Regions from separate parts of the Agarivorans sp. Alg241-V36 genome, predicted to be linked through region 2. Evidence: predicted binding sites of a transcription regulator. Region 2 holds the regulator's gene; the other holds the start of a gene.
What was found. The regulator MetJ, encoded in region 2, represses methionine synthesis genes. The targets are predictions, from matches to a motif close to TAGACGTCTAGACGTCTA.

Region 1 (8,422 bases), on a different contig from region 2:
TTGGTATTGGTGATAGCGGCGGCGCTGATTATTTTTGGCGGCATTCGCAGTATTGCCCGTTTTGCCGAACTAGTGGTGCCGGTAATGGCCTTAGCCTATGTGGTAGTGGCCTTGGTTGTGGTGTTGATGAATATTCAGCAAATGCCCGAAGTATTTAGCCTTATCTTCCGCTCTGCCTTTGGTTTTGAAGAGGCTGGGGCTGGTGCGTTAGGCGCAGCCATGATGAACGGTATTAAGCGTGGCCTATTCTCCAATGAGGCCGGTATGGGTAGTGCGCCTAATGCTGCAGCTACTGCAACGCCTTACCCGCCGCATCCTGCGTCTCAGGGCTACGTGCAAATGCTTGGCGTATTTATCGACACCGTGGTGATTTGTACTGCTACCGCAGCGATTATATTGCTTAGCCACAACGAACAGCTAACCGGCGATGGCATTGCCTTAACCCAGCAAGCTTTAAGCGGCCAAGTGGGGGCTTGGGGTAGCTACTTTGTAGGCATTGCGATCATATTCTTTGCTTTCACATCTATTGTGGGCAATTACTCTTACGCTGAGACCAATCTGATTTTCTTAGAGCATAACCATAAAGCGGGTTTGTGGATCTTCCGTTTATTGGTGTTGGCAATGGTAATGGTAGGTGCCGTAGTCAAAATTGACATTATTTGGAATTTAGCTGATGTATCCATGGGCTTTATGGCCTTGGTTAACTTGGTGGCAATTTTGATGCTATCAGGTGTGGTGGTGAAACTAGCGACTGACTACAACCGCCAATTGGATGCGGGCAAAGTGCCAAGCTTCAATAGTGATGAGTACCCTGAATTGAAACAACAAATAGATAAAGATATTTGGTCAGGATCTAGCAAGTAGCAGGCATCGCTCTTCGAATAAGCAGAAAAGCCTCGATAATATCGAGGCTTTTTATTAACTAATTTAAGTGAATAACTAGTATTGCTCGGTGCACCAGCTTTCAAAAATTAAGGCGGCGGCTAGGCTATCTACAGCGCCTTTTTCTAGGGCCTTGTAACCGCCTAACTCAAATAGCTTTTCTTTGGCGTCTACCGTGGTTAAACGCTCATCTTGCATCGCTATGGGGTAGCCAAAACGGCCATGAAGTCGGTTGGCAAACTTTTTGGCTCGATTGGTGAGGTCTTGCTCGGTGCCGTCCATATTAAGCGGCAAACCAATCACTAGTAGATCGGGTTGCCATTGCTTGAGCAGCTCCTCCAAGGTTTGCCAGTTGGGAATGCCATCCTGAGCTTTAATGGCGGCCAGCGGTTTGGCTGAGCCTGTAATCTCCTGGCCAATAGCCACGCCAATGCTCTTGGTTCCAAAGTCAAAAGCTAGGGCAGAGCGCTCTCCTGAACGAGCCATTAAGCGTGACCTACTTGGTTGGATAATTGCCAAATATCGATACCTAAGCTTTTTGCCGCGGCTTCCCAACGTTTGTGAATGGGGGTTGAGAAAATAATGTCGGTACTAGCGGGCAAGGTTAACCAAGAGTTCTCGGCAATTTCCTGCTCTAACTGTCCCGCTTCCCAGCTGGCGTAACCTAAAGTCACGATGTATTCGCTAGGCTGAGAATCTGTGCCTAGTGTGTCGAGCACATCTTTCGAGGTGGTGACCATTAGCTCTTCACTCACTTTTAAGCTGCTGCTAAAGCCCTTTACTGGCGAGTGCAGCACAAAGCCACGCTCTTGCGAAACGGGGCCGCCTTGGTATACCGGACGGTCCAAATCTTCTCGGATCATTTCAGCCTGATCTTGCAGTTCTATTTGTTGCAGTAGCGATTCAACCGATAAGTCTACCGGTACATTAATCACTAAACCCATTGCGCCTTCATCATTATGCTCGCACAGGTAAACTACCGAGCGTTTGAAGAAGGGGTCTTCTAAGCTCGGCATGGCGATTAAAAACTGATTCTGCAAAGTATTGATTGCGTCCAAATTAACCCTTTTACTACTTAGGTTGATGATTTAAGTCTAGCTTCAATTGCATCCATTAACTTACCGGTAATGGAAATATCGTAGGCCGCTTCGATTTCTTTGATGCAAGTTGGGCTGGTGACGTTGATTTCAGTCACTTTGTCGCCAATCACATCTAAGCCAACAAATACCAAGCCCTTAGCTTTTAAGGCTGGACCAATGGCCTTAGCAATTTTCCAATCGCTGTCAGACAATGGTTGAGCAACACCACGCCCGCCGGCAGCTAGGTTGCCACGTGTTTCACCTTTAGATGGAATGCGCGCTAAGCAATAGGGCATAGGTTCGCCATCCACAATTAAGATGCGTTTGTCGCCATCGACAATTTCTGGGATAAACTTTTGCGCCATGCAATATTCTTGACCGTGATTGGTCAAAGTTTCGAGGATCACGCCGACGTTGGGGTCGCCTTCTTTTAAGCGAAAGATTGATGCGCCGCCCATGCCATCGAGTGGCTTCATAATTACGTCTTTATGCTGCTGGTGGAAGGCTTTTAAACGCGGCATATCACTGCTAACCAGAGTGGTTGGAGTAAACTCAGCAAACCAAGCGGTAAACAGTTTTTCGTTAGCATCGCGCAGGCTTTGCGGCTTATTGATGATTAAGCTGCCTTCAGCTTCAGCTCGCTCTAGAATGTAGGTGGCGTAGATAAACTCGGTATCAAATGGCGGATCTTTGCGCATCAAGATTACGTCTAGCTCGCTAAGGCTTTGATCCACTGCACCACCAAGCTCATACCATGACTGCTCGTCCTGTTGTACGGCCAATGGGCGCATATTTGCTGCCGCTCTGCCGCCATCTAAATAGAGATCTTGCATCTCCATATAGTAAATTTCGTAGCCGCGTGATTGAGCTTCTAGCAACATGGCGAAACTAGAATCTTTTTTGATGTTAATGTTGGCGATGGGATCCATCACGATACCAAGTTTAATGCTCATTTATGCTAAGTCTCCAAATTGACATTGCAAAGCGGTGATAGCCGTAAGGGCTGCGGTTTCAGTTCGCAGCACTCGTGGCCCTAAAATTGTCTCTTGAAACTGATGCTGGTTGCAGCTTTCAATTTCTTGCTCGCTTAAGCCACCTTCTGGCCCAATCAGCAGCCTCACTCCATGTTCAGGAGTTGGCAGGGTCTTAATGCTATATGGGGCCTTTGGGTGCAAATTCAACTTCATAGCGGCAGACTCTTCGCTCGCCCATTGTTCTAGGCTTTGCAGTGGCGCTATTTCTGGTACAACACTGCGCCCTGACTGCTCGCAAGCGGCAATGGCGATTTTCTGCCACTGCTGGCGCTTTTTCTCAAAACGTTCTTGATTGAGCTTAACCCCGCAGCGCTCGCTAGTTAGTGGGGTAATTTTATTTACCCCCAGTTCAACAGATTTTTGAATGGTAAATTCCATTCGGTCACCACGAGAAATTACTTGGCCTAAATGGATATTAAGTGGAGATTCACTGGGGTTTTCCTCTACGGCGGTAATCTTCACCGTGACGTGTTTTTTACTGGCACTTTCTATGGTTGCCGCATAATTATTGCCATCACTATTAAACAGTTCCAACTGTTGCCCCGCTTCCATGCGTAATACGCGCCCAACATGATTGGCGGCTTCTTCGTCGAGCTCGGTAAGCATATTAAGTGAGAGAGCTTGAGAGTGATAAATTCGAGGAATGCGCATGGTGAAAAATAGGCTCCATTAGGTAGCTGCAATAGTTAACGTTCTGACTGTTAAAGGATAAACCTAAAAAGCGCCTAAGCCCAGCAGCAGGGCTAATACTATTTAGTTTAGCTTGAAGTGTTGGCAATTAATGGCGTGTGGCACTTGCGGCATTGATAACTGGCACCCTTAAGCACTTTGTTGTGGCGTCGTACGCTTAGCTGATGAACTTGGCAGGCGCAGCGATATTCATAGCTGGCTAGTTTTAGTTGCTCCAGTGAGTAGCTATGAGTGGTTGCTGCAGAGCAGTTGAATACTTGCTGCATAATTTGCTGCCACTCAACTCCATGCGGTTTTACTCTGCCATAAATGGCATGACAAACTAGGTGAGCCACTTCGTGAGGCACTGTTTGGGCTAAAAAGTGCTGTGGTTGTTGCTGGTAGAAGTGGGCATTAAAACGCAAACGCCATTGGCTTAAATTAGCGCTACCTGCGACTTTACTCTTTCGCGATGACAGCACCACCTCTGGGCGAGGAAAACGGCGTTTATAAAATGCTTCTGCCAGAGTAAAACAATGTTCTACTTGTTGGGTTAGTTGCTGCACGCGTTGAGTTCTTAAGCGGTAAAACGCCAATAAAAAAGCCGAAAGGATAATCGTTGATTATACGCTTTCGGCTTTGTTTAGCGAGAGAGTTTAAAGGCTATAGGCCTGCTTCACTCTTTAGTAGTTCTGCTTTATCGGTTGCTTCCCAAGGGAATTCTTCACGACCAAAGTGGCCGTAAGCAGCGGTAGCTTTATAGATTGGACGCTCTAAATCTAGCATGCTTAAAATACCGTAAGGGCGCAGGTCGAAGTGCTTACGCACTAAAGCAACCAATTTGTCATCGGCAATTTTTCCAGTGCCAAAGGTATCAATACTGATTGAAGTCGGCTCTGCTACACCAATTGCATAAGATACTTGGATCTCACAGCGATCGGCTAAACCTGCAGCAACAATATTTTTAGCTACATAGCGGCCAGCGTATGCGGCACTGCGGTCAACTTTTGAAGGATCTTTACCAGAGAATGCACCGCCACCATGGCGTGCCATGCCGCCGTAGGTATCTACAATAATCTTACGACCGGTTAAACCACAATCGCCCATTGGACCACCAATTACGAAGCGGCCAGTTGGGTTGATATGGTACTGTGTTTTTTCGTTAAGCCACTGTGCTGGTAGCACTGGCTTAATGATTTCTTCCATTACCGCTTCACGTAAATCGGCAGTAGAAATGCTGTCACAGTGTTGAGTAGACAATACTACTGCGTCGATACCAGTGATAATGCCGTTCTCGTAAGCAAAGGTAACTTGTGATTTAGCATCTGGGCGTAACCAGTCAAGCGTGCCATTTTTGCGCACTTCTGCTTGGCGCTTAACCAGCAAGTGAGAATAGGTCACTGGAGCAGGCATGAGTACGTCGGTTTCGTTGGTGGCATAACCAAACATTAAACCTTGGTCGCCAGCACCTTGCTCTTCTGGGCGCGAGCGGTCTACACCTTGGTTAATGTCTGGGCTTTGTTTGCCCACAACGTTAAGTACAGCGCAAGAGTCGGCGTCAAAGCCCATATCTGAGTGGGTGTAGCCAATGTCGCGTACTGTTGAGCGAGCAAGTTCTTCGATATCAACCCATGCTGAGGTATTGATTTCGCCGCCCACCATTACCATGCCGGTTTTTACGTAGGTTTCACAGGCTACACGTGCCTTGGGGTCTTGCTCTAAGATCGCATCCAATACTGCATCAGAAATTTGATCTGCAATTTTGTCTGGATGACCTTCAGACACTGATTCTGAAGTAAATAAATGAGTAGCCATGTTTATATCTCGTAAATGAATTATATACGTATGGATGTTTTACCATCTGGACGTCTATTCTAAGTGAGGGCTGAGAGATTTGCTAGCGCTTATTAATGAAAATAATTCACATTGGCAGATTAGTTTTATTGTGTTTGCTCGATGGCAAGCCGTCTTTCACTTAAAGATATTGCTGAATGCGGTGGGACGTTTTGAACTAGCAGCCTTGCATGCTGGAGGTTGGTCTTTAAGGAAAGTACGGACCATTCTGAGGATTATGACTGCCAAGAAGTGCTGGCTGCCATTTTACGCTTGGATTATAAAGCACTTAGCCGCATCACTGATGCGGCTAAGTATTCAACTAACTTGAATCAACTCGCCTTATTTAACCTGAACTCGGGATAAGGAAGTGACGAAAACTCTAGAACCCAGCATTTAATTTAGCTTGATGTTTCTGGCGAGATAGTTTTGCTTAGTTCAAGGCGAAGCTGCGCGCCAATAGCTAGTCTATTGCAAGTAGCTGCAACACCGAAATAAGTAAAAATAGCCGCTAGAAATCGGTTTATTATCCCGAGCTCTGGTTATCTAAGGCTTACTAAGCTCGTGCTTAATCCAGTTGACCATGTTTTCTCTAGTTTCGAGTCCAGTTTTTCGGGCGATTTCTTTATCACCACGCACAATCACTACCACCGGTAGGGTAGATATTTGATATTTGCTACGAGCAGTCCTGTCTTCACTTAAATTGATCAGCTCAATTTTCTTTTCATTTTTCTGGTTATAAAGCATCACCAAATCAGCTTGAATTTTACTGTGATCGTTTCGGTCGTGCACAAACGAAACTAAGCGAATAGGGGGGCGAGGGCTACGTGTTAAGTCTAGGCATTGGCCTTTATCATTGTATTCCTTACATGACCAGACAAAGTCGTGGTACTTAAGAGCTTGCGAATAGAAGTATTGGCCAGCATCGAACTTCTTGATGCTAGGTATGTGTTTGGTTGTTTTACCATGTTCATCGCTGAAGCTTTCTATCACCCGGCTATTAGCCTTAAAGGTGGTAGTGTCAGTATTTACGGCAGCAAAAACTTGGCCGGAAAATAAAGCCACTATTAACAGTACAACTGGGCGGCGCATAAAAATTCCCTATAAAATACAAAGCCACTATTAATATCTTTGCCATTCTAGAACACTCGAGTCCGTAAGCCTATCGTATTTTTCTGTGATACCGTTCTCATTTTTAGAATGCTTAGTTTTTTCGGGGAATTACTTCTAAATCGTCCTTATTTGACTGCCATTATCAGCTCGACTCAGCCTAGTTTGGGGGGATGGCTAAGGCTGACTTGGGTATCTATTTATAGAGTCTATTTCAAATTAGCGCTGTTGCAGGGGCTCGCTGTCTAGGATTTTGTTCTCTTCCTTAACCAGCACTGGGCTATTGATTAGGCGGATTTGTGCGTTGAGTAATTGTTGCTCAATCAAGCTTGGCGAACGGAAGATGTATTTGGCTATGGCACTGGCACATAAACATGCGACTATGGCTGGAATTACTATTTCCACTTGCATGGTTTGCTCGGTAATCAGCAGAAATGCTGCCCAAGGTGTGCGAAACACTGCGCCAAACATCGCGCCCATTCCCACTATTACCAGCATTAAGTCGGCGCTGTTAGGAATGACATCACCAATAATGCTGCCTAAAATTCCGCCAATAACCAACATTGGTCCTAAGCTGCCTCCTGGAAGCGCAAAGGCCAGTGCTACAGTGGTGAGCACTATCCTAGCTAGTAGCCAAAGGTGCTGCTCGCCGAGGCCTAATTCCCAGTAAAGTAAACCGTTCGGCGTGATGGGTTCTAGCCCTAACCATTGTGGGTTGAGTAAGCCTGCTACTGCAGTCACGCTTGCTGCAATGCTAACTGCATAGTTGCGGTTTAGTTTGGGCATTGCGCGAATCAACTTCACCAATAAAGTGGCGAATAGGCCACATAGCATACCCAGTAGGGCAAACTGCGCTAAGCCATGCCACTGAAACGACTGCTGCGGTAAATCAATACTTAACATGCTGCCGCCGTGCAGCTGCGATATGACGCTTGCGGTAAAGGCCACTACGGCGATAGTTGCAATAGATCGCCAATTAAAGCGGCGCATTACCAGCTCATACGCTATCACTGTGCCTGCTAATGGCGCATTGAATAAAGCCGCTACTGCTGCGGCTGTGCCACAGGCTACACTTAAGCGTACTTGGCCTTCGGTTAAGCGCGCAGAGTAAGATAAGTTACTGGCAACTACCGCACTCAGATAACAAGCTGGGCCAACGATTCCAACGGCATAGCCTCCCCAGGTTAACAACAGGCCCACCGCAAATTGATACACCAGGTTGCCCCAGTGCAGCCGCCCCTCATCAAAGTGATAAGCCTTTACCACAAAAATTAAGCCCACCTGTTTATAACGAGTAAACAATCGCTCAAACAACAAGATGCAAATAGCGGCAATAAAAGGCAGCGAATAGGCGGGTAAAGGCGTGCTTAGTAGTTGGTTAGGGTTGAGGTGGGCGAGGTCACTAAATAACAAGGCCAAGCCACTAGAGAACAAACCAATGAATAGGTAAACAAAAAAGCTGCGGCTGCGAAAAGCAAAATTGTTAGCCATTTTTTGTCTAGCGTCCTTGTTTAGTTCTTATATCAAGACTTTATCACGAAGATTCAGACTGTAAATATGCGATTGCTTAAGCATTCAGCAGAAAAATTTCATAAAACTAAGGATTCTTTTTAGATAAATATTGAGTAACACCGTTGACTTTGTGACAATACGCGCCTCTCGATACCCTATAGCCCTAATATTTGCAGGAGAAATTCATGTCTTCTCGTCGTCAATACGCCAACGCTATTCGTGCTTTAAGCATGGATGCAGTTCAGCAAGCTAACTCTGGTCACCCTGGTGCACCAATGGGAATGGCTGACATTGCTGAAGTAC
Region 2 (8,422 bases):
GTACTTCTTCTGGCACGTAACCGGCTTTACGCACAATGTTCCAGGCTTGCATTAAGTGCTGGTGTTGGCGTGAGTCAATGAAGTACAACACGCGATCAGCATTAAGGTTTTGGTAGCGGTATTTAGCGCAGGCGATGTCGGTGGTGGTATACAAGAAGCCGCCGTCTTTTTTCTGGATGATCACACCCATTGGGTCGCCGTCTTTGTTTTTGTATTCATCAAGGAATACCACGGTGGCGCCGTTGTCTTCTACCGCTAAGCCCTTTTGTTTTAAGTCAGCCACAACCTCGTTAAGCATTGGGTTGTACATGCTTTCGCCCATCACATCGTTTTTGGTTAACGATACGTTTAAGCGGTCGTAAACGGCTTGGTTATGGCTAAGGGTAATGTCTACCAGCTTGCGCCACATGGTATTGCAGTACTCGTCGCCACTTTGCAGTTTCACCACGTAGTTACGAGCACGTTCGGCGAATACTTCGTCGCTGTCGTAGCGCGCTTTAGATTCGCGGTAAAATACTTCTAAATCGGCTAATTCAATATCACCAGCATCGGTGCCGCGAGCTTCCACTTCTTCGAGGTTGGCGATAAGCATGCCAAACTGGGTACCCCAGTCGCCAATGTGGTTAGCGCGTACCACTTTGTGGCCTAAAAATTCTAGAGTGCGAACTACAGCGTCACCAATAATGGTTGAGCGTAAGTGGCCTACGTGCATTTCTTTAGCTACGTTTGGCGCCGAGTAATCCACCACGATGGTTTGGGCTTTCTCTACCTTCTTAACATTGGCGGTCGCCGAACTGGCCATGGCTTCTACTTGCGACGCTAACCAGTGGTTGTTTAGGTAGAAGTTGATAAAACCAGGACCAGCAATGGCGGTTTTTTCTACCAAGGTAGATTCTGGTAGGTTATCTACAATTAGCTGGGCTAGCTCGCGTGGGTTTTTACCCGCTGGCTTAGCGGCCATTAAGGCAAGGTTGGTGGCTAAATCACCATGAGCTTTATCTTTGGTTCGGTCTACTTGGATTCGTGGTTCGAATCCTTCAGGAAGCACCTGTTGTTGTTTTAGGGCTGTGACCGTTTGTTCCAGAAGTTGTTGAATAAGCTCTTTCATGAAGGTTGGCACCAATCTCGCGTGAATAAATTGTACAAAGCGGGCATTTTACCGACAATTTGTGACGAAGACTATCTCTTATCTGGGCTAATTAGCCTTAGTTTTGGCTGTTGCGATAAATCATTGATGATCCTAGGCGCTAACTGGCCAGAGATTGATCTTTTAACTGGCGCTTAAAGCGTTTCGACTTACTGCATATCGTAGGGGTCTATATCTAAAGACCAACGTACTTTGCGGCTAAGTTTTAAGTTTTCTAGCTGCGGCAACAGGCGGTAAACCAGCTGATGCAGTTGCGCGCGTTGCTCGGCTTGAATCAACAATTGCATGCGATATTTGCCGGCGCGACGTGCTTGTGGTGCAGGGCAGGGCGGGAAAACCCAGGTTTCGCCTTGTTGCAGTGGTTGTGCGAGTTGATAAAGCTGTTGGCTTAATTCGTTAACCGCGTTGCCATCGGCCGCTTCTAAACGGAATAAGGCTTGAAAGCTAAAAGGTGGTAGCTCGGTGTCTTTACGCTCATTAAGCGCAAAGCGAGCAAAATGCTGGTAACCGTTATTGATTAAATCTTGCAGTAGTTCGTGTTCGGGGTGATGTGATTGCAGCAGCACTTTACCGAGTAGGTTGGCACGGCCAGCGCGACCCGCCACTTGCACGTATAGCTGTGCTAGTCGCTCTGGAGCTCGAAAATCCGAGCAAAACAGCGCGTGGTCAATATCTAACAAAGCCACCAAGGTAACGTTAGGAAAATGGTGACCTTTAGCCAGCATTTGTGTGCCAATTAATATTTGGTATTGGTTATTGTGAATATCGTCTAGCAGCTGCTCTAAGCTGCCTTTGCGCCGAGTGCTGTCACGATCGATACGCGCCACTTTGTATTCAGGGAAAACCTCCAGCAAGGCTTCTTGTAGCTGCTCGGTGCCCAAACCGGTGGTGACAAGGTTAGTAGAGCCACATTTCTCGCATTGGTGTGGCACGGGCTTTTGGCTACCACAATGGTGACAAGCCAAATGGCGTGGCTGTTGGTGGTAAGTATAATAGGCCTCACAGCGCTCACACTCACATACGTGGCCACATTCGTGACACAGCAGCGCGGGTGCATAACCGCGCCGATTAAGAAACAGCATCACTTGGCGACCCGCTTTTAACTCAATGCGCATGGCTTTAATTAGCGCTGGCGATAAGCCAGAAGACAAAGGTTGCTGGCGAATATCTAGCAATTGCTGTTCGGCTAAAGCGGCATTACCAGCACGTTGTTTTAACTCTAAATGTGAATAACGGCCGCTAAGTGCATTATGTAAGCTTTCTAAAGACGGCGTTGCAGAGCCTAACACCACCGGCATTTTCTCTAAGCGAGCGCGCACTATGGCTAAGTCGCGGGCGTGGTAGCGAAAGCTGTCTTGCTGTTTAAAGGAGCTGTCGTGCTCCTCGTCGATAATTATTACCCCAGGGTTTTTCATTGGAGTGAATACCGCCGAGCGGGTGCCAATAATAATGCCTGCTTCGCCCTGTTTGGCTTTTAGCCAGGCGGTAAAGCGCTCGGTATCGTTTAAGCCCGAATGGATGGCAAAAACCGGCACTTTAAAGCGCTCGGCAAAGCGTGCCAAGGTTTGCGGAGTTAAGCCAATTTCTGGCACCAATACTAGCGCTTGTTTGCCTTGGGCTAGCACCTCGGCGATAACATTTAAGTAAACTTCGGTTTTGCCCGAGCCGGTAATTCCCTCTATAAGGAAAGCTTGAAAACTGCTAATGCTTTGGTTGATAGCGGCCACCGCGATGGCTTGTTCGGCATTAAGCTGCAGTGAGTCTTGCCTGCTGGTATCGTTTTTTGACCAAAGAGTGGGCTGAGGTGTTATATCGCGCTTTTCAACTAAGCCTTTTTCAACCAGTGCTTTAAGGGCGGTGCGTGATAGCTCTTGCTGTTTGCATTGTTCGTCACTGAGTTGGCCATTTTCTTGTTGCTGCAAACTGCCTAGTACTACACCTTGTTTGGGGGCGCGGCTAAATTCACTCAACTCTGCTCGCTGGCCTTGCTCGGTTAAACGCCAAGCAAGGATGCTTTTGGCTTTAGCTGGCTCGCCTTTGCGCAACAATGCTGGCAGTGCTTGGCTCATCACGTCACCCAAGCTGTGGTGATAATAAGAGCTAGCCCAATTTAGCAGCTTAAATAGGCTCTCTGGCAATAGGGCTTGTTGGTCTAAGGATTCATTAAACGGTTTGAGTTTATCTTCGGCAATGTCGCTATCGCTGGGGTGCTCAATGACCAAACCTACTTTTTCGCCTTTGCCAAAAGGCACCTTAATGCGGCTGCCAATCACCGGCATTGGGGTATTTTCAGGCACGCTGTAATCAAAAAGGCGACGCAGGGGAATAGCTAAGGCAACACGAACAATCGACACTAATGAATAAACTCAAGCAAAAAACCTGTCTCATTCTACTGGCAGAGCCCCTTGCGGAGCAAATTAAGCGTTTGGTGAATTTTTACCCGGTTTTTGTTGCAGGGAGCTTGCTATGCTAGGTGGCTTCTTATATGATCCGCCACCTAAAATTTATAGGCTCTGATAGAGTTGCTTTCGTATGGTGTTTGGTGTCAATTGTGGCGACCGAATGGCGATACGGCCCAAGTATTGAGGTAATCCATGAAAACTGATATCCACCCAACTTACGAAGTACTTACTGCTACTTGTTCTTGCGGTAACGTAATCGAAACTAAATCTACTCGCACTGGTTCTATGTTCCTAGACGTATGTGACAAATGTCACCCGTTCTACACTGGTAAGCAACGTAACGTTGATACCGGTGGTCGTGTTGATCGTTTCAACAAGAAATTCGCTGTATTGGGCAAAAAATAAGCCAGCCTTATTTACGCTACACAGCAAACGAAAAGCGCCTAAGGGCGCTTTTTTTGTGTCTATAGTTGGACCGAGGACTTAGTGTGCTTTCAACCTATGTGTAGCGGTGCTCTTGCTAGATACTTCTAGTTATAAATTTGTTCAATGGATCTAACTAAGCGCAACAAAAGCGACACTTAATACTAAAACTGCCAAAATCGAGCTTATAGCGATGATGGTTGAACCTTCGATATGTACATTTTTTATATTAATTCTCAGCATATAACGTTTCCAAAGAGCTAACCGATTGATTGAGTATTAGCTTAAAGGAGATTGGTATTGCTGTGATGTGCAGATAATAAAAAGATATCAGCCTAGCTTCTCTTGTTAGATTTTATCCACTCTTCCCACTGCTCTATGTGATGCATATCCATATAGGCAATAAAGTACTGTTTGGCTCTCTCCATGATCGCAGTGTTCCCGCCTACATTACGAAGTTCACTAAAGTAGGTCATTTTTCTCTGGTACGAGGTCATATTGTCGTCTTTATTCTCATTTAGACGAACATCTATATCTTCTGCAAAAGTCCCCATATCTCTTTTAAATGAAGATATATCTTTACTGAAGAGTATTGCTGTTGCTGATAGGTTGTCTGTAGCCAACCATGCGAAAAGTGCAGCATAATGTACCTGTTGTTTAACAGTACGTTTACCTGGTTTTCGTTTGAACGGATCTTCGCCATCTAGATAGCTTAAGAGAGCTTTGGCGACATCAACTTCAGTGTCTGGGTATGGATATTCGAATTCGAAGCTAGGCATGTGTGTTTTGAGGTGCTCTCTCACATTGTGGATATTTAGATCAAAGTCTTTAGCTAGATTTGCGGATAGTTTTTCTATTAATTTTGTACGTAGCTGGCGCATATCGCGGTAACCCAAGCTGCCATCAACGCGCTCTTGAGCCCATGTTTTGCATTTCGACTTTCTTTGATTGAGCTGTAATTCTTTTCTTTTCATTGTTAGCCCCGATATTCCCTCTTCCATAAAGGTACTCTACTGACATACGTAAAAGGCAGTCAAATAACGCTGAGCTAAGATATATGAAAATCTATTTCAGTAGGGAAAGGGTCTGTGCGCTAGCAGCGAGTTTTCTCTATTCCCTTCATTATCGCCGAGTAGCGGAAGTTTAAAGCGATTAAGCCAAGCACTGTTTGAGCGAAGCGAGTTGCGCAGGCGCGCTTTAAACTGAGCATCGCAGGGTTAAGATAATGCGGGGCAACCTTTCTTTTGCTTCGTTTTCTTTGGTTGTTCAAAGAAAATGACGTCGCCGAAGGCGAAACCAATGCGCAGAGCTAACGGATGAAGAATATAGCGAATGGAGGCAAGCTTTGCTTTTTACCGAGAAGTACCAAGTATACTTGGGGACTCATTACAAACAAAAAAGCCGCTCAATGAGCGGCTTCCTAGTATCTTATTCTTCTTTATCCAATTCCGCTTGCACGGCTTTTTCTAAAGCCGGGTCGGGTTTGTCTTTTTGCAGGTCGCTATCGTCGGGCAGGGGTTGCCCAGTGTAGGCGTGTAAAAATGCTTCGCAAAGTAGCTCACTGTTAGTGGCGTGGCGTAGGTTGTTTATTTGTCTACGGGTACGCTCATCGGTCAATATCTTTAGCACTTTTAGTGGGATAGATACCGTAATCTTTTTAACTTGTTCGCTTTTTTTACCGTGTTCAGCATAAGGGCTGATCCACTCACCATTCCAATCTGTCGACATTCTGCAATACACACCAAACTAAAGAGACCCTATTGTAACGGGGGAAATGCCACTTAGCAATCCAACAGCAAAGACATTTAGACGTCTAGAAGTGTTGACGTCTTTTTTGCTAGTGGTAAAGTGGCAGGATAAATTGAGGGAGTGAATCAGCAATGTCTTTAAAAGATCTTCAAGCGGCTACTATAGCAGTACGCAGCGGTATTGAAAGTGATACCCAACACGGTGCGGTAGTGCCACCTATTTATTTATCGAGCAACTACAGCTTTGCTGATTTTAACCAAAAGCGCCAATTTGATTACAGCCGTTCGGGTAACCCGACTCGTCACATACTGGCCGAGGCGATTGCCGATTTAGAACATGGTGCTGGTGCGGTGATTACTAACACTGGTATGTCGGCAGTAAACTTGGTTACCGCCTTGTTAGAGCCGGGTGATTTGTTGGTTGCTCCACACGATTGTTACGGCGGCAGTTACCGCTTATTTGACAGCTTAGCCAAGAAAAATGCCTTTGAGGTGGCCTTTGTTGATCAAAATGACCAAGGCGCGCTAACCGAGCTGTTGGCTAAAAAGCCTAAATTGGTGTGGTTAGAAACGCCTAGCAACCCACTGTTACGCATTGTAGATATTAAAGCGATTGCCGAACAGGCTCATGCCGTGGGTGCCTTGGTAGTGGTTGATAACACCTTCTTGTCTCCTGCTTTGCAAACGCCGATTTTGTTGGGCGCCGATATTGTGGTGCACTCTGCTACTAAATACATTAACGGTCACTCAGATGTAGTGGCTGGCATGGTGGTAGCGGCTAATCAAGAATTGGCCGAGCAATTAGCGTGGTGGGCAAACTGTTTAGGTTTAACCGGTTCGGCTTTTGATTCTTACCTTACTTTACGCGGCCTGCGCACCCTTAAAGCACGTATGAATGTGCACCAGCAGAATGCTCAAGCCTTGGTGGCGTGTTTGCAACAACAAGAGGCGGTGGGCGCGATTTACTACCCTGGTTTGCCAGAGCACCCAGGACATGCTTTAGCGCAAAGTCAGCAAAAGGGTTTTGGTGCTATGTTCAGTTTTGAATTGAACTTAGAAGAAAGCCAAATGGTTAAATTCTTGAAAAGCTTGCAGCTATTTTCTTTAGCGGAGTCATTAGGTGGCGTAGAAAGCTTAATTGCTCACCCAGCCACCATGACCCATGCTGCGATGTCGAGTGAGGCCTTAGCTGAAGCGGGAATTTCTAATCAGTTATTACGTGTATCGGTTGGTTTGGAAGATGCACAAGATTTAGTGGATGATTTACAGCAGGCTTTTGCCCAACTGTAGTAAAGCCAGCGTTGTAGAGAGGTAATCCATGTCAGTGAATAGGCATGTGCATAAATTTGGCGGCAGCAGCTTAGCTGATGCTGGGTGCTTTAAGCGAGTGGCGGCGATTGTTGCCAAGCATACTCAAGCGCAAGACTTAATTGTGGTATCGGCGGCCGGTAAAACCACCAACCGCTTAATTAACATTATTGAATTGGCTAAACAGGCCGACAATGCCGCGGCTGATGCACTTAAAGGTTTAATTGAGTTTCAAAGCAAGTTGGTTAATGAGCTGCTTGATGAAACCGCCGCTAAGCCGATTTTGAGTGCGCTAGATGGTGAGCATCATCAAATAGCTAGCTTGCTTGAAGGTGAGCTTACAGCCTTTACCTGCAACGAGGTACTCTCTTTTGGCGAACGTTGGTCTGCCCGTTTATTAGCTGCTTTATTAAGTTCTCAAGATTGCCAAGCCGAGTGGTTAGATTCTCGCCAGTTTTTTAAAGCCGAGTTATCCACTCAACCGCAAGTAGATGTCGCGCAAAGCACGCCATTGTTAGCTAGCTGCTTAGCAGATAAACCAGCTTGTAGAGTGGTAGTTACCGGCTTTATTTGCAGCGATAGTGAGCAACGTACAGTGACCTTAGGTCGTAATGGCAGTGACTACTCGGCCACAGAGCTTGCGGCCTTGGCAGATGCTGTTTCTACTACAATTTGGAGCGATGTTGCGGGTATTTATAGTGCCGATCCTCGCTTGGTTAAAGACGCGGTATTGCTAGAAAACCTAGCACTTGCTGAGGCGGCTGAGCTATCGCGCATTGGCACCTCGGTATTGCATGCTCGCACGCTGGAACCACTGGCGCGTTCTCGGCAAAAGGTGAACTTGCGCTGCAGTTACGCTCCCAACGATGGTCAAACTCTTATTCACCGCAAAGGTACTAATAGCCACAGCGCAAAAATTGTTACCTCGGTAGATAATGTGGTGCTGCTAGAGCTTACCTTTACCCAAGACTTTACGCTTAATGCTACGGCCTTGTTAGAAGCTTTAGCCAACCATCACCTAGCGCCAGCTACTCGTCATAAGCACAGCGAAACAGGCTCGTTGCGTATGGCTTACACTTGCGAATTAGTCGATGAAGCCTTGGCAAAAATCGATCAGCTGGCTAGCCAATTTCATATTCAGAAAATTAACCGCAGCGAAGGCTATAGCTTGGTGGCGCTAGTGGGCGCAGGCGTGTGTGATAACCCGCAGCAGTGTTATCAGTTTTTTCAACACTTAGCTGAGCAGCCACTGGAGTTTATTCACTCCAGTGCCGACAAATTAAGCTTGTGTGCGGTGGTGAGAAAAATCACCTTAGAGCCACTATTAAAAGATTTGCACAGCCACCTATTCAAACAAAAAAACAAGTTGGGTTTGGTGGTATTTGGCAAGGGCA

Region 1: metK (methionine adenosyltransferase) is a predicted target of MetJ. The motif match lies at 5,519-5,536, and genes of this name have one in related genera.

The regions. Positions count from the first base shown of each region.
Region 1 is NZ_UNRE01000010.1:159,956-168,377, forward strand. Features, by position in the region: gene G6R11_RS20095 (sodium:alanine symporter family protein) at 1-864, shown strand, start outside; gene ruvX (Holliday junction resolvase RuvX) at 940-1,368, opposite strand; gene G6R11_RS20105 (YqgE/AlgH family protein) at 1,368-1,931, opposite strand; gene gshB (glutathione synthase) at 1,958-2,914, opposite strand; gene rsmE (16S rRNA (uracil(1498)-N(3))-methyltransferase) at 2,915-3,646, opposite strand; gene G6R11_RS20120 (SprT family zinc-dependent metalloprotease) at 3,754-4,230, opposite strand; gene metK (methionine adenosyltransferase) at 4,328-5,479, opposite strand; gene G6R11_RS20130 (hypothetical protein) at 6,044-6,589, opposite strand; gene G6R11_RS20135 (chloride channel protein) at 6,827-8,098, opposite strand; gene tkt (transketolase) at 8,305-8,422, shown strand, end outside.
Region 2 is NZ_UNRE01000006.1:390,273-398,694, forward strand. Features, by position in the region: gene argS (arginine--tRNA ligase) at 1-1,108, opposite strand, end outside; gene priA (primosomal protein N') at 1,297-3,501, opposite strand; gene rpmE (50S ribosomal protein L31) at 3,742-3,954, shown strand; gene G6R11_RS15875 (hypothetical protein) at 4,308-4,973, opposite strand; gene metJ (met regulon transcriptional regulator MetJ) at 5,401-5,700, opposite strand; gene metB (cystathionine gamma-synthase) at 5,853-7,010, shown strand; gene metL (bifunctional aspartate kinase/homoserine dehydrogenase II) at 7,039-8,422, shown strand, end outside.